One region of the Dehalogenimonas sp. THU2 genome, then DNA from elsewhere that is predicted to be linked to it. Evidence: riboswitches for the same ligand, from Rfam matches in the RefSeq annotation. Region 1 holds a riboswitch; the other holds the start of a gene.
What was found. A riboswitch is a leader RNA that binds a small molecule or an ion and turns the genes downstream of it on or off. The one in region 1 is predicted to bind thiamine pyrophosphate.

Region 1 (8,419 bases):
CATCCGGTCATGTACGGCGAATTCATCGTTAATTAGTTGATAATCTGCGGAAAATAGAATAACGGACAGCCAAATAGCTGTCCGTTATTCGTTAATTCAGTTCCTCACTCGGCTAAAAAGGTGATTTATTAATCAGCCAATTTTAGACATCACCTTGCGCCGGTATTTTTCGGTCCCTTCGGCGACGGTGCTGCCGATGTCTTCAGCTCGCTCCTTCACTGTTTCACTGAAATGCTCCGCCCGCTTTTTCATCTCGAGGGCCTGCTTTTCGATGTCCCGCCGCGTCTTACGCCCGGATTGCGGGGCATAAAGTAAACCCACTCCCATCCCAATAGCCGCCCCGGCCATGATACCTAATACCATACCGCCCATAGTCTCTTTTTTCATTGGATGGTTCCTCCTTTGCGATTTATTGTTTCCCGAAATTTCCAGAATTCACTTCATCTTCGCCAGCATCTCACGGCGATAGTTTTCTGTTCCTTCTCTGATGGCCTTACAAAACTCCGCGTCCCGCTCTTTAACGTTACTGATGAACTCATCGGCATGTTCTTTCAGGCCCAACGCCTGTTTTTGAATTTCCTTACGGGTCTTGCGTCCGGACTTCGGAGCATATAACAGGCCGAATCCCGCTCCTACGGCAACCCCGATCAACAGTCCGGCCGCGAGTCCGCCCGCCTTGTCGCTATCCATATTTCCTCCTTTGCCAACCCTTTTTCTTGTGACTTGAATCGAAAAGTTCAGGCCTGGTGCAATCTGCCGGCACCGTCGCCTTTCACCGCCACACGAATGCTTCTACCACATTCTCGAACGGTACAACCGACATCATCCATGCGTCCCATCAGTGTATCACCGATCCCTGCCACCTGGCTCAGGACCTCCTGCGCCTGCTTGTACAACCCGGCCCTTATTTCACTACCGGGCCTCGGCGCATAAAGCAAACCCAGCCCGATGCCAATCGCCGTACCTAAGAGCAGGCCCGTCAGTATATTACCTGAATAATCCCTTTCCATATATCACCATTTCCTCCTGTGATTTCCACCTCTATTAACGCCCGAGGTACTTGGAAGTTATACGAATCGAATCCTTCTCACATGACTATATTATCCCCGGGCTGGAATTTATGAAATCCGTATGAATACTCAATTCTGCAGAAATGACTACGTATTCATGGGCTGAGATCCGTTAATCAGGTACATTTGGGAAATAGGTACTCAATGCTTGATTAATTAGGTGACAATACGTATGGTGGCAAGCGACTCAAACGGTAATAATGTTAAGAGTGGCTTCGGAAAATATCGGGGTGAAAGAACGCTATGTCGGTAAAACCTACATACTCTTGGATGTCGTTCAGGACTTGGCGACAAATGCGGCCTTTACACTGTCACGTTCACCCGGGGTAGGATTGGTTGAGATATTGGAAGGATCACCCAATCTGGTATTCGCCGTTACCGCTGAAAACCGGCACCGCCTGGCAAGTTTAACCACCGCCGCGATTTCTGCGGTCGATGATATTACTGGCAGCGTGCGCCTGCTTCCAGTGAACACCGAGGTCGATGCGGCTATGTGCATCTAAATCCCTTGTACGTTTGTCACATCAGAAACCGAACTATTATGAAGGAGACTCGACATGGAGACATTACGTAAAGAAGAATTTTCAAACCTGTTGCAAACCCCTGAACGGCCGGCGGTATCCATCTATCTGCCCACTCATCGAACGGGCGATACGGGTGCCGATCCAATTCAACTCCGAAATTTGTTGGATGAAGCTGAAATACGCCTTATTGAAAGCGGCTTCCGCGCTCCACAAGCAAAAATCATCCTTGCCCCGGCGCGGGAACTTTTATCCGACGCATTGTTCTGGCAACATCAGGATGAAAGCCTGGCATTATTCTTTTCTCCAAAGTCATTCCGATATGTCAATCTGCCCATAACTGTGGCCGAGACCGTGAGAGTCGCCGATGAGTACTACGTTAAACCCCTTTTACCACTCATCACTAACGACGGAGACTATTACCTGTTGTCCTTAAGTATGAACCACGTCGCTCTATTCCGATGCCGCAGGGACAATTGCCGGGAACTCATACCGGTGGGTATGCCGAGGAGCCTTGATGAGGCGCTCAGGTTCGATGACCAGGAAAAGCAGCACCAGTTCCATTCGGCGACAGCGGGTCGGGGTACCGAAGGCCGGACCAGGGTTGATGCGCATCAGTATCACGCCGGAGGCAAGACCCCGGTCATAACCCACGGTCAGGGTGTAGCTAAGGATTACGATGAAGACCGATTGTTACGTTTCTGCCAACTGGTCGATCGGGGGCTTCAAGAAGTCCTGAAGGAAGAAAAGGCGCCTCTGGTGATAGCCAGCGTCGATTACCTTCAACCGATATTCAAGAAGGCCAGTTATTACTCCAATATATTGTCGCAAGGTATCGACGGGAATCCCGACAAGGTCAACGCAGACGTTCTGCAGCGACAAGCTTGGCAAATAGTGAAACCGCATTTTCTCCAAGGGCAGGAAAAAGCGTATGCCCAGTACGTCAATGCCACCGGCCCCGGGCCGTCGGCCAGCGACCCGGCGCAAATCATACCCGCGGCTTATGACGGCCGGATCGATACCCTGTTCGTTGCCCAGGGGATTGAGCGCTGGGGCATTTTCGATGTAGAGGAGCATCGCGTCAAACTGGAATCCGAACCCTCGAACGGAGCCGTCGATCTGGTCGAGTATGCGGTAAAGAAGACTCTGATCAACGGCGGAAACGTTTACGCCCTCAAAGAGGAAGAAATTCCGAGCCCGACGGGTCTAGCGGCGGTGTTCCGTTATTAACCGGGAGTGTTTCAAAGGTTTTTGGCATTATGGTTTCTCCGGCCGGACTTGGTTGTCATATCCCAATCGGCCTGTTATTATTAAACCACAATTGAATATCGTTACTGGGGGAGCTGAAAGGCTGAGAGTCCCGGAATTGCGGGACAACCCTTGGAACCTGGTCTCGGTAATGCGAGTGTAGGGAAGTAGCAGAACTTAGACCGGAAGCATCGTCTTCTGGTTTTCTTTTTTTCGAATCCTCCCCGCCTTCATAATCCCGACCCCGCTCCAACTCCCGGTAAATCGATGGCCAGAAGGAGCGCAAGCATGACATCGGAAATGCCTGAAATCGGTAAAATCTCACCGGAAATCTTCCGGGAGATCATCTTTCCCCGCCTCGGAGCCAAGAGCGATCAACTGATGGTCGGGCCGCAGCACGGGGTGGATGTCGGTATCGTGGAGATAGGCGGCAAGGCGGTATCGTTCACTACCGACCCTGTCTTCATCGTGCCGCAGTACGGCTGGGAGCGCGCCGCCTGGTTCGCTATCCACATCATCGCCTCGGACTCCGCCACCAGCGGCCTCAAGCCCAAATACCTGTCCATCGATCTCAACCTGCCGATGGAGATGACCAAGGACGAACTCACGGCGATGTGGGAAGTGATGCACCGCGAATGTGAAAAGATGGGCATCAACATCGTCACGGGTCATACCGCCCGTTATGAAGGCTGCAATTACCCGATGGTCGGCGGGGCGACGATGGTGGGCATCGGCGAACTTGACGAATATGTCACGCCACGCTTCGCCAAAGCCGGCGACAGCATTATCATCACCAAGGGCCCGGCTATCGAAGCCTGCGGCATCTTCGCTGCCATGTTCCCCGGCCTTATCGCCGAGAAGTACGGCGCGGAGTTCGCCGAAAAAGCCCAGGACTTGTTCTACCAGATGTCGGTGGTGGAAGATGCCATGACCGCCGTCTCGGTCGGTGTCCGGGAGGACGGCGTCAGCTCGATGCACGACGCTACCGAGTGCGGCATCTGGGGTGGGCTCTACGAGGTAGCCCAGGCGGCCGGCCTCGGGGCGCGCATCGACAAGCACAAGATCGTCGTGGCGGACGGCGTACCGGAGATCTGCCGCCTCTTCGAGATCGACCCCTATGCCTCCATCAGCGAGGGCAGCCTGATAATCACCTGCCGGCCGCACAAGGCGGAGGCGGTGGTGGCGGCGCTCGAGACCAAGGGCATCATCTCCTCCATCGTCGGGGAGCTGACCACGCCGGAGAGTGGTATGGTCCTCATCGAGGATTGCCGGGAAAAGCCGCTGGTTCATCCCATCGTCGATCCTTTCTGGAGGGCTTTCTACGATGCGGCGGCTAAAGCGCAGGCCTGAGCGATGACAACGCGTCGTGGTCTGCCGGATACCGATATCTACGCCGTCCTGAGCCGTGCCCATTCCTCAGGAAGGGGTAACGTCGAGACAGCCCGATTGTTGCTTGAAGCCGGCGTCAAGATCATCCAATACCGTGAGAAAGACTTCCCCCTCCGCCAAAGGCATGAAGAGTGCCTTGCTATCCGGAATCTCTGCCGCCGGTATGACGCCTGTTTCATCGTGAATGACGATGCCCAACTGGCACTGGCCGCTGGCGCCGACGGCCTCCATATCGGGCAGGAGGACCTCCCCCCGGAGGCGGCGCGCCAGCTCATCGGCGGGGAGATGATATTGGGTTATTCGGTGACGACGCCGGAAGAGATCGACCGGGCGGCGGCGCTCGAGGGCGTAGATTACCTGGGCGCAGGGCCGGTGTACCCTACCGGCACCAAGCCGGACGCCGCCGCGCCTGGGGGCCTGGAACTCCTCGATTATGCCCTTTCCCACAGCCGTCTGCCGGTGGTCGCCATCGGCGGCATCAAGCTGGAGCATGTGGCGGAACTCACTCGCCGCGGCGTCAGGTACATGGCGATGATATCAGCGCTGGTTGGCGTTGCCGATATCGGCGCAAGAGTGGCTGATATCCGCGCCGCCATCGCGGCGGCTTTGGCGGTATAATCCAAGCCGGAGGCGGCACAATCCCGACCCGGTGAAACTGGTAAATAATACCTATGAAGTCAGGAAAGTGGTGGCTGCCACCAGCCACGCTGTGTGGATGCTGGTTTCCACCAACATTCTCGCGGTTAAACTACGACCAGTTTTTTCAGCATCAAGGACGACATGACAAACGTCAGGGCCACCTGGGTGGATTGCCTGGAAGAGCTATTAAAGGCATTGGCGGAAAAATAGCATCGGGTATAAACTTACAATCAGGGGGACACAGAATGCCAAATGAATATGACCTGGTAGTCATCGGCTCGGGCAGCGCCGGCCGTTCTGCCGCCTTCCGATGCCGCGCCGCCGGATGGAGGGTGGCCGTCATCGACCAGCTCCCCTTCGGCGGTACCTGCGCCCTGAGGGGCTGCGACCCCAAAAAGGTGCTCATCGGCGCCGCCGACGCCCTTGACCAGGTCAAACGCTTTTCCGGCCTGGGGGTTAAGGCGGAGACGCTTGATATCAATTGGCCGGAATTGATGGCCTTCAAGCGGACTTTTACCGGCCCGATGCCCGGGGAAATAGAAAAAGGTCTTCACGACCGGGGTATCGACACCTACCGCGGATCAGCCCGTTTCACCGGACGTAATGCAGTTGCCGTGAGCGGCGAGGTGCTGGAAGGGCGGTTCATTCTCATCGCTGCCGGGGCCGAGCCGATGAAACTGGGCATCGACGGAGAAGAACACCTTACCACCAGCGACCAGTTCCTGGAACTGGAACAACTGCCCGACCGGGTGCTCTTCGTCGGCGGCGGTTACATCGGGTTCGAGTTCGCCCACCTCTCCCGGCGCGCCGGCGCCGAGGTCACCATGCTGGAGATGTCGGACCATTTCCTGGGCCCGTTCGACCGGGACATGGTGGCCATGCTCCTCAAAAAGACCCGGGGCATCGGCATCGACGCCAGGACGGGCACGGCCGTTAAATCTATTGAAAAATCGGATCAGGGGTTCACCGTTCACGCCGTCGCCGGGGACCGTGAACTCAGGTTCGAAGTAGACCTGGCAGTACATGCCGCCGGCCGGGTGCCGGCGCTTATGAATCTCGACCTGGATTCAGCCGGTATCGAACACGAGAGCGGGCGGCTGAAGCTGAACGATTACCTGCAAAGCCTTTCCAACCCTTCCGTCTATGCCGCGGGCGACGTGACCAAAAAGGGACCGGCGCTAACACCGGTGGCCGGCATTGACGGCGATGCCGTCGCTGCCAATATGCTTGAAGGCAACCGGGTGAGCCCGGACTACAGCGTGGTCGCCTCCGCCGTGTTCACCATCCCCCCGCTGGCCTCGGTGGGCCTGACCGAGGAACAGGCCAAAGAGCGGGGACTCAAGTTCAAGGTCAACCACGCCGACACTGCGGCCTGGTACACCAGCCACCGGCTCAACGAGGATACTTCCGGCTACAAGGTGATGGTCGAGGAAGGCAGCGGCAGGATCATCGGCGCCCACCTGCTGGGCCCCCACTCCGATGAAGTGATCAATATCTTCGCCCTGGCCATGAAGGCCGGATTACCGGCTGAAAAGGTCAAAGAAACGCTGTTTACCTACCCGACGGCGTCCTCGGATATCGGGTATATGCTGTAGGGGAGGCCATTGAGCCCAAACCTGAAATCCGAATATCGAAATCCGAAACAAATTCCAAATCAAAACCGGGAACCAGGCCTAACTGCCTTACCTCCAGTCTTTGGAGACCGGCACTTTATCCAGGGCGGCAAAAAGGGTTACCTGGCTCACTACCACGTTGTGCGCTCCCTCGCGCCGGGACAGCCTGCCTTTGACTATCAGGAACGGAGACCTGAACTTCAGTTCCTGCCGCTCATACACCTGCGGGAAAACCATCAGCGGTATGTGGCCGAACTCGTCTTCCAGGGTGATGAAGACCACTTTGCCGCGGGGGCGCTGGCGGCGGATTACCAGGCCGGCAACGGTCAGCTCGGTGCCGTCGTCCATGCGCTCGATATCACTGCTGCGCGATACGCCGCGGCCATTGAAGCGGGGGCGGACGCTGGCCATGATGTGCCCGGCGGGAAAGAGGCTGAGCACGCTGTACTCTTCCTGCATGCGCTCCCAGTCATTCAGGCCCGCCAGTTCCGCCATGTCCTGTCTGACCGGCAGCGGTAGTGCCATCTGGGAATTGACCGGCCGGTAACGCAGCCCGATCTCCCATTTGACCTTGCGGCGGTTGGTCTCCATGGCATCGAAGGCGCCGCCTCCGGTCAACCTGAGAGCCGTTTCTTCCAGCACGCCGCTGCGTTCCATGAAGTCGCCGATGCCCAGGAACGGACCGCCCCCCGCCCTTGCGTCCTCGATCGCCCCGGCCGCGGCGCCGCCCAGCCCGTGCACGTGAAGGAAACCCAGCCGCACCGCCTGGCCCTCGATGACGCAGACCGCGGAACTCTTGTTGATATCCGGGTTCAGCACCGCCACACCGTGCCTTCTGGCGTCCTCCTTGAGCGTCTCCAGATTGTAGAAGCCCATCGGTTGCTGATTGAAAATGGCGACGAAGAATTCCAGCGGGTAGTACAGCTTCAGCCATGACGCCTGATAGGCCGTCACCCCGAAGGCGAAGGCGTGGGACTCCGGGAACATGTACTGGCCGTTAAACTTGTGGAATATCTTAGCAGCGACTGCCTCATCGACACCCCGCTCGGCGGCGCCGGCCATGAACTCCTGCCGGTACCGCGCGAGCAGCGCTTCGTTATGCCGCCGCCCGAAGGCCCGGCGCAACTGGTCGGCTTTGCCGGGACCGAAACCGGCCACATCGATGGCCAGCTGGTTGACCTGATCCTGGAAAAGGACCACGCCCAGCGTCCGCGCCAGGGCGTGTTCCTCCAAGGTATGATCGAAGACGACCTTCTTCCGGCCGCTGCGGCGGGCCAGGTAGTCCTGCACGCCGCCGTTAACGCCGACGCCCGGCCTGACGGCGCCGACCTCATGAGCCATGTCGAAGAGATTGCGCGGTCTCAAACGGGTGATGGTCTGCATCTGCGCGGCCGATTCCACCTGGAAGATGCCGATGGTGTCGCCGCGGCAGAGCATGTCGTAGACCGCCGGATCGTCGAAATCGATGCGCGACAGGTCGATCACCCGCCCGGTTCGTTTTTTGATCAAGCCGTCCGCCTCCTGGAGCTGGGAAAGCGCTCCCAGGGCCAGGAAGTCGATCTTCACAAAACCGGCGTCGTCGATGCTGTCTTTGTCCCACTGGCAGACGTACCTGCCGTCGATGGCGCCCCGCTGCACCGGCACCAGGTCGGTCAGGGGCGTCGATGAGATGATCATGCCGCCGGGATGTTGTCCCATGTACTTGGGAAAGCCGTCCAGTTCCCAGGCCAGGCGCACCAGGTCCCGCCACACCGGCGCCTTGACCTTGTCCCGAAAATGCGGCGATTTGTCCATGCTTGTGCTGAGCTTCCGGGCGCTGCCCCAGTCCAACTGCTTGGCCAGCTGGCCGATCTCTTCCGGCGGCAGGCTCAAGGCCTTGCCCAGATCCCTGACGGCGCCCCTTACCTGGTAGGTGGCGATAGTGCCGGCCAGCGCGGCG
Region 2 (8,419 bases), on a different contig from region 1:
TGAATAAAGACATCGTCACTCCTTGAAGATATTGACCCGGCGGCGCGGTTCTGCGCCCAGGCTGTCGGACCGTAATTGATTGCGTTCGGCCACCAGGTGTTGCAGGCGGCGGATATAGGCGCCCTGGGGACTGAGTTCCACCCGCCCCTCAGCGCCGCTCCTCACCCTGCTGACGGCTTCCTCGGCTTCAGTAAGCGCCCAGTTGAGCCCCCCGGAATTTCCGGTCTGCTCCGGTTCGTGGCGGCTCAGCATGCCGAGGAACTGGCGGAATTGGGCGGGGGTGTGGCTTTTAAGGACATAGACCGGAAGTTCCCGGGCTTCGGCATCCCGGATACGCTGCGGCCGGCGTCGAAAGTAGTTACCGGAAGTCACCAGCATGCCGGCATCGGTCAGCCGCTCGGTGATGTTCAGCTTGATATGCATCTCTTCGGCGATCTCTTCGAGGCGGGTCCGATTGATGCCGAAGAGATACAGGCGCGGTGTCTCGACGGGTGCAGGGGCGGCGGGAATGTGTGTCTTTTTTAAGCGGCCTTCTCCTCGGGATTCTTCCGCCTCGACACGGGTGATTTTGACCTCACCGGCCTCATCCACGGAGCGGACCTCGGTCTCCGGCGGATGGCCGCGGAGAATGGCGTCCACGGCCTCAGCGGCGTTTGTATGGACGGCTACCCGGTCCCGTTCCTGAATCTCTACGATGATATCGAAGGTCGGGGGCGCCTTGCGTTCCAGGACGGTTTTCTGAGTGCCGCGGCGCCGCGCCTCTTCGTCGCCCAGGGTGACGGCCTGGATGCCGCCTATAAGGTCGGAAAGAGTCGGGTTCTGCATCAGGTTATCCAATGTATTGCCGTGAGCGGTGCCGACCAGTTGCACGCCGCGCTCGGCGATGGTACGCGCGGCCTGGGCCTCCAGTTCTGTGCCGATCTCGTCGATGACGATCACTTCCGGCATATGGTTTTCCACGGCTTCGATCATCACCGCGTGCTGAGCATCGGGCATCGCCACCTGCATGCGGCGGGCGCGGCCGATGGCGGGGTGGGGAATGTCGCCATCGCCGGCGATCTCGTTTGAAGTATCGACGATGACCACCCGTTTTTTCAGGTCATCCGCCAGCACCCGGGCCACCTCACGCAGCATGGTGGTCTTACCAACGCCGGGTCTTCCCAGGAGTAACACGCTGCTTCCAGTCTGGATCAAATCCTCGATGATCTTAATCGTGCCCAGCACCGCCCGCCCTATGCGCAGGGTGAGGCCGATGATCTTGCCTTTGCGGTTGCGGATAGCGGAGATGCGGTGAAGGGTGCGTTCGATGCCGGCCCGGTTGTCACCGCCGAATACGCTGATACGGGTGATCACATAATCAAGATCGGCTTCGGTGACCTCTTCAGGGCGTAATACGATCTCACGCTGCGGAAAACGGGCTTCCGGCACCCGTCCCAGGTCCATGATAACCTCAAGCAATTGGCTCAGATCGGGCTGCTCGTTGAGCGGACGCCGGATCTCCAAGGGCAGGATGTCGAGAAGGGTGCCCAGATCATCGGTGATCAAATTGGCCAAGTCACTGCCTCCGGAAAAATGTTTGATACCGGTATCATTCTACTATCCGGTTACTCGATGGGCAAACCGTTAGCGCAATGGTCTTTTAGAAGGTAATCCGTTGCGCCGCGGATAACTTTCAGGAGTAGGGGAGATTTTCTCGATCACGATCAGCCGGCGATCATCTGACAACCCGTCGATCTCGATGGCCCGCACGTCCCGAAGACATCCGCCGAGCAGGGCGATACCTTTACGGGCTGATTCGACTTCATCTTCTATCGAGCCCTTTTTCATGGCGATGAACCAGCCGCCGACACGGCAGAACGGTAAAGTAAGTTCACATAAAGTATCCAATGAGGCGACGGCGCGGGAAACGGCGATATCGTAGCTTTCCCGGTGTTCCGGCTGCCGTGCCGCTTCTTCAGCTCGCAAATTGACCACGGAGACACCGTCCAGCCCCAATATACCGGCCATATGACTCAAAAACACCGCCTTTTTCCCGATAGCTTCGAGAAGAGTCAATTCGATACCCGGGAAAGCGATCTTGAGCGGCAGGCCGGGAAAACCGGCGCCGCTGCCGACATCGATGACCCGGTGGTTGTCGAACCCGATGCCGGCGACGGCGAGTGACAACGAATCCAGGAAGTGGGTCACCTGTACCCCATCGTAATCGGTGACGGCGGTGAGGTTGAAGCGCGCATTCCAGTCAATCAATTCCCGGTAGTATGTTTCGAAAAGGTCGTATCGACTTTCGTCCAAAGACAGTCCGAGGCCGGTGGCGCCCCGGCGCAGTAATGGTAAATTTTCGAACATGCGACGATTATAGCATTTTGTTCCGCTACGGCGGGTTGTGTTATGCTTAGGTACCAGACCGCTAGGGGTGCGCACCCGCTGAGAGTCCCCGGAATCCGGGACAACCCTGGCACCTGAACTCGGTAATGCGAGCGTAGGAAAAGCGGAGGTGCCTGCCAGGGTCTGGAATAATGCCCTGGTTTTTTTATGACGACTCAAATGCAACGAGCCCGCGAGGGCATAATCACCCCCCAGATGATGGCGGTAGCCGCGGCGGAACACCTGCCGGTTGAAACCATTCGCGCCGGTCTTGCCGACGGGACGATCGTAATTCCGGCCAATATCAGCCACCTTCACCTGAACCCATGCGGTATAGGTAAAGGGCTGCGGACCAAGGTCAACGCCAACATCGGCACATCATCCGATTGTGTCGATATCGCGCTGGAACTCAGCAAATTGGCGGCGGCGCAGGACGCCGGCGCCGATGCGGTGATGGACCTGTCAACAGGTGGTGATCTGCCGGCTATCAGGCGGGCCATACTGGCAAAATGCACCGCCGCCCTGGGGACGGTGCCGATATATGAGGCCGGGGTGGTGGCGCGGGTAACCAGGGGTTCTATCATCGAACTGACCGCAGAAGACCTGTTCGATGTCATCGAACGGCATGCCCGCGAAGGCGTCGATTTTCTCACCGTGCATTGCGGCGTCACCCGGAGCACCATAGCCCGCTTGAAAGAACAGGGACGGGTGACGGATATCGTTTCCCGAGGCGGGGCGCTGCTGGCCGGCTGGATGGCCTACCATGATCAGGAAAACCCGCTGTATGAGCAGTATGACCGGTTGCTCGGTATCTGCGCCGAATACGACGTTACACTGAGCCTGGGCGACGGCTTGCGGCCCGGCTGTCTGGCCGACGCCACCGACCGGGCACAGGTCGAAGAGCTGCTCACCCTCGGCGAACTGGTGGACCGGGCGCGGCGGGCGGGCGTCCAGGTGATGGTTGAAGGACCGGGTCATGTGCCGCTCAACCGCATCCGGACCAATATGGAGTTGCAGAAATCGATTTGCAACGACGCGCCGTTTTACGTGCTGGGGCCGCTGGTGACCGATGTCGCCGCGGGCTATGACCATATCACTGCCGCTATCGGGGGAGCCCTGGCGGCTGTCCACGGGGCTGACTTCCTGTGCTACGTGACGCCCGCCGAACATCTCTCACTCCCGGATGTCGAGGACGTGAAAAACGGCGTCATCGCTTCCCGGATCGCCGGCCATGCCGCCGATATCGCCAAAGGCGTCAAAGGCGCCGCCGATTGGGACCGGAAGATGGCCGAAGCCCGGAAACGGCTGGATTGGGAAGCTCAGGCCGAGCTTTCGATCGATCCCGAACTCAGCCGACGGCGGCACGGCGCTCTTCGTTCAGCCGGCAGCGCCTGCGCCATGTGCGGTGAATTTTGCGCCATGGAGATGGCGGAAAAATACCTGGGGATCAAGACCGCCCGGTGTTAAAATCCGCAGGCACGGATGTAAGCCATATTGGATAGCGGTTTCAACCTGGGCCATATTTTCGGTATTCGATTCCGCGTCCATTACTCCTGGTTTTTCATTTTTCTCCTTATCACCGTATTTTTAGCCCAGCAGGTATTCCCGGTCGCCGTTCCCCGGGAGAACACCTCAACTTACTGGATCATGGGAGCGGTGACTTCGCTCCTGTTCTTCTTTTCAGTCCTGTTCCATGAAACATCACACAGCCTGGTTGGCCGAGCCAACGGCATACCGGTAAGCAGCATCACCCTGTTCTTGTTCGGCGGAGCGGCCCAGATGACCCGGGAGCCGGCCTCAGCCGGCGCGGAGATGAAAATGGCCCTGGCCGGGCCGATGTCCTCGCTGGGCCTGGCTGCCGCCTTTTGGATGATCTATTCCTTCTACCTGGGCATTGAGAACACCGTGGCGGCGATGGCATTGTGGCTGGCCCAGATCAATCTGATCGTGGCTGTTTTTAATCTGCTGCCGGGTTTTCCGCTGGACGGAGGCCGGGTATTCCGTGGCTTGTGGTGGCATTTCCGGCGCGACTACGAAGGGGCGACCAGGGTGGCCGTTTTTGCCGGCCGGATAACCGGCTTTCTTATCATCGGCGCCGGCCTGTATTTTATCGTTTATTATCGCGACTGGTTGGCCGGTGTCTGGCTGGCGGTGCTTGGCTGGTATTTGGAAAGTGCTGCCCGAACCAGCCTCAAGCAATTCGAACTGCAAATATGGCTTAAGGGGAAGAAGGTGTCGGAGGTGGTGAACAAGGAGTGCCCGGTGGTCGCGGAGAACACAACCGTCGCTCAATTGAGGCAAGAGCATCCCGGCCGGCGCTGTTTCTGGGTAGAAGCGGAAGGGACGATTTCCGGTGCGGTATTTTTACCCGGGAAGGGTGATGACCTTGAACTTAAGATAATCAGCGACCTGGCGCAGCCGATAGCGGGTGCCATTGAAGTTGGCCCCGACACCGACCTGCTGGTTCTGGTGCAGGAATTTAATGAAACGGGCAAGGATGTTGCCCTGGTAACCGGTTACGAAGAACGAGGGCTTGTATTCCTCGATGAACTGGTAGAACTGGTTAACCGGCAGAGAAATCAGGGGGTTGGAAATACCGGGACCGGAGGAAAATGAGTACCGTCTCTGCATTACTGTTTTGCCGATGGGGCATTTGAAGTTATATACTGGAAATAAGGTATTGATACAGGGGTACCTTAATCGTCGTCCAGATTAATGCGACGACATATCCGTTAAGCTGATTGCGCTGAATAATAGAAAGAAGGAATTAATGTCTCCCGAAAACACAAACAAACCCCTAACGCTCACGGAAGCTGCCGTGGCTTACCTGGCGTCCTTGTCTGCTGCCAAGCGCCAGGTTATGACGCCAGCGGTGATGAATTTTGTGCGCTGGTACGGCGGCAATCATACCTTGAATAATCTGTCCGCGCCCAAATTGGCGGATTACGCGGCCGCGCAACCGGCGGGAGAAGAAGCTGCTGCTAAATTGAAAGCCGTCAAGGAGATGCTCAGTTATTCAGTGAAGAACGGTTGGATCGAAGCAAGCCTGGGGGCACATGTCAAGCTTAAAAAATCCCCGTTGAGATCGGTGAGTGCCGCCCGAAAGCCGGCAAAGGTTGAACAACTGGTCTTGACCACCGCAAAAAAGGCCGAGATGGATAACGAACTGGCGGCTTTAAAAGAAAAGCGTTTTCACGTAGTTGAAGATATTAAGCGGGCTGCGGCGGACAAAGACCTGAAGGAGAATGCCCCCTACCATGCTGCCCGCGAGGAAAAGGCTAAATTGGACGGGAAGGTCGAGGAATTGGCATTGCTGCTCAAGCATGCCATCGTCAATGACGATGAAACCCGTGCCGGAGGCACAAAAGCAGAACTTGGACGAAAAATCACCATCAAGGATGTGGCCACCGGGTCAACGTCGACATATACGCTGGTGATACCGCGTGAAGTTAGTCCCAAAAGCGGGCGGATCTCGCCGGTCTCCCCGATTGGCAAAGCCGTATCGGGACGCGCCGTCGGAGACACCGTCGACGTAATTGCGCCGTCCTGTGTCGTACGTTACATCATCGAGTCAATCGAATAGCAAAATAGCCAAAGGAGTCTGATATGCGGTCATCATTCCGCTTGGGACGCATTCTTGGCATCGAGATCGGCATCCATGTTTCATGGTTGTTTATTTTTGCTTTTCTAACGTGGTCCCTGGCGGCCGGATATTTTCCGCTGGAAAACGTTCTGCCCGGTCGTGACAACTTAACCTACTGGCTTCTGGGCGCCGTATCCTCACTGAGCCTGTTTATCTCGGTACTGGCGCATGAACTGGGCCATTCGGTCGTCGCCAGGCGCAATGGTATTCCGGTGAAGAACATCACCCTGTTTATTTTCGGCGGGGCATCCAATATTACCAAGGAGGCGGAGACGCCTGGCGCGGAGTTCCGCATGGCTGTCACCGGGCCGATGGTCAGTTTCGCCTTGTCCGCCATATTTTTTACCGTATTCTTCGCAACTGGTAGAGAGGCAACTGCGCTTAACGCCGTGGTCGTTTACCTGGCTCAGATCAACCTCATTCTCGGTGTTTTCAATCTTCTGCCGGGATTCCCGCTGGATGGCGGCCGGGTTTTCAGGTCGATCCTTTGGAAGGTTCTGAAAGATGAACCCAAGGCTACCCGGATAGCGGCCGGCTCCGGCCAGGTGATCGCCTATATTTTCATCTTCGGCGGTATCGCTCTGGCTTTCATCGTCGGTATAGGGGGTTTGTGGCTGGCTCTTATCGGTTGGTTCCTTGCTTCGGCCGCTTCGGCCAGTTACCAGCAGTCGGTGTTGACGGAAGCGCTGAAAGGCGCCAAGGTGAAGGAGATCACGAACTCATCTATCCTTTCGGCAACGGATGACATCACCGTGGAGCAGGCCATGTCCACCATGCTGAGCCATAACCAGCGTGCTTTGCCCTTGATCACAGACGGACGGATGACCGGCTTGGTGACGTTGACCGACATCAAGAAAGTTCCCAAAGAATCATGGCCGCATGAACAGGTCAACCGGATCATGACCCCGGCCACCGAAGTGCAATCGGTTTCACCTGAAGATGATCTCACCGTTGTTTTGGAACTACTGCAGAGTGCCGGATACAATCAGCTGCCGGTAATGGAAAAAGGGAAGTTCCGAGGACTGGTGTCCCGGGCCGAACTCCTGCAATACATCCAATTGAAACATGACTTAGCCAAATAGTCATTACAGCTTTATCCCTTTGAGTTATTGACACGACTACTGGGCTGCTATACTCTTATTTCGATTAACATCCAAAAGGAGTCACCTCGGTGGAGAAAACCTCAACGGGTCTGCAGGAAAACGTCGCCGGACTGCTATGCTATCTTGGCGCCTGGGTCACGGGAATCATCTTTCTGATCCTGGAACCTAAAAACCGCTTCGTCCGATTCCACGCCGTCCAGTCGATAGTGGTTTTCGGGGTTTTATCCGTCGCCGGCACGATGCTGGGATTCATCCCCTTCACCGGTTGGATCATGAGCAGTTTTTTGGGTGTGTTGTCATTTATTCTTTGGATAGTGCTGATGGTAAAAGCGTATCAAGGGGAGTATTACAAGTTACCGGTGGCCGGTGATCTGGCGGAGCAACTTCTCGGAAAATTGTAGTCTCGATTCAGATAATAATGCCAAAGGCGGCGCATTAGCGCCGCCTTTTCAATGTAGCCCGAACGCCGGGATCATTTTCCGACGTAAACTATATGGTCCTTGTTGACGGCGACGAAATCCAGTTGGGCGATACCGCCTTCGAACGCCGGATTGAAATCCACATCGGTCAGCGGGATGAACTGATCGCTGCGATTCAGTGCGTCCTGTAATTCTTCCCACATCTCGCTGTGCATGTTGCCCGTAAGGCTTACCTGGGGCAGATTGATAACGGCCTGCAGCGGTTTTTTGCGCCGCATCGGGTAAACATTCGTCTGCGTTGTCGATGATACGATGTTCTGCTCACCCACGAATAAAATATTGTTCTTCCGGATATAGGCCGTATCCATATGGCGGGCGGCCTGCCCGGGGGCGAAGAAACTCACTTCGAATAATGGCACGAAGTCCGAGCAGGTCTGTAACTTGGAGGTATAAAAGCCCTTGTTCAAAGCATCCAGCAGCCGCTGCTGGTGCTGGCAAAGAGTTAATCCGGAAAAGATACCATTGGTGGTGAAAATAATCACATTGACCCGCCGAAATCGGGTTACATCAAAATTATCACCTGATACGGTGGAAGCGCCAACAGCGTCCAAGGCACTCATCCGGACCTCCTTAAACCAACTTGTTAGACAAAAATATCGGGAAACCCCGCCAGCTTGATGGTACCGATCACGATTACGAAACCACAGAGAATCATCCCGGTGATTGAAATACCTCTCTTCTTATGCTGGGCTAGGCTGGCGAGCCCCATGAAAAAACCTACCATGGCCAGGGGTACGGCGAACCAATGTAAAAAGCCCAAATATGGGAGGAAGGCAGCGAACATGCCGATCAGACTGATGATGCCGATCGTTAAACTGAAAATGGCCAAG

Region 2: another riboswitch for thiamine pyrophosphate. It lies ahead of thiC (phosphomethylpyrimidine synthase ThiC); the one in region 1 lies ahead of ABFB09_RS02980 (AIR synthase family protein).

Annotation. Positions count from the first base shown of each region.
Region 1 covers NZ_JBDLLU010000004.1:49,649-58,067, reverse strand. The annotation lists gene ABFB09_RS03010 (cupredoxin domain-containing protein) at 1-36, shown strand, start outside; gene ABFB09_RS03005 (YtxH domain-containing protein) at 133-387, opposite strand; gene ABFB09_RS03000 (YtxH domain-containing protein) at 436-690, opposite strand; gene ABFB09_RS02995 (YtxH domain-containing protein) at 738-1,010, opposite strand; gene ABFB09_RS02990 (hypothetical protein) at 1,280-1,573, shown strand; gene ABFB09_RS02985 (hypothetical protein) at 1,628-2,821, shown strand; TPP riboswitch at 2,918-3,022, shown strand; gene ABFB09_RS02980 (AIR synthase family protein) at 3,128-4,189, shown strand; gene thiE (thiamine phosphate synthase) at 4,193-4,846, shown strand; gene ABFB09_RS02970 (NAD(P)/FAD-dependent oxidoreductase) at 5,113-6,462, shown strand; gene dnaE (DNA polymerase III subunit alpha) at 6,550-8,419, opposite strand, start outside.
Region 2 covers NZ_JBDLLU010000005.1:24,842-33,260, forward strand. The annotation lists gene tmk (dTMP kinase) at 1-13, opposite strand, end outside; gene ABFB09_RS03710 (R3H domain-containing nucleic acid-binding protein) at 16-1,554, opposite strand; gene rsmG (16S rRNA (guanine(527)-N(7))-methyltransferase RsmG) at 1,624-2,346, opposite strand; TPP riboswitch at 2,400-2,504, shown strand; gene thiC (phosphomethylpyrimidine synthase ThiC) at 2,533-3,831, shown strand; gene ABFB09_RS03725 (site-2 protease family protein) at 3,859-4,980, shown strand; gene ABFB09_RS03730 (GreA/GreB family elongation factor) at 5,135-5,947, shown strand; gene ABFB09_RS03735 (site-2 protease family protein) at 5,971-7,089, shown strand; gene ABFB09_RS03740 (DUF4870 domain-containing protein) at 7,179-7,511, shown strand; gene ABFB09_RS03745 (hypothetical protein) at 7,583-8,149, opposite strand; gene ABFB09_RS03750 (hypothetical protein) at 8,173-8,418, opposite strand.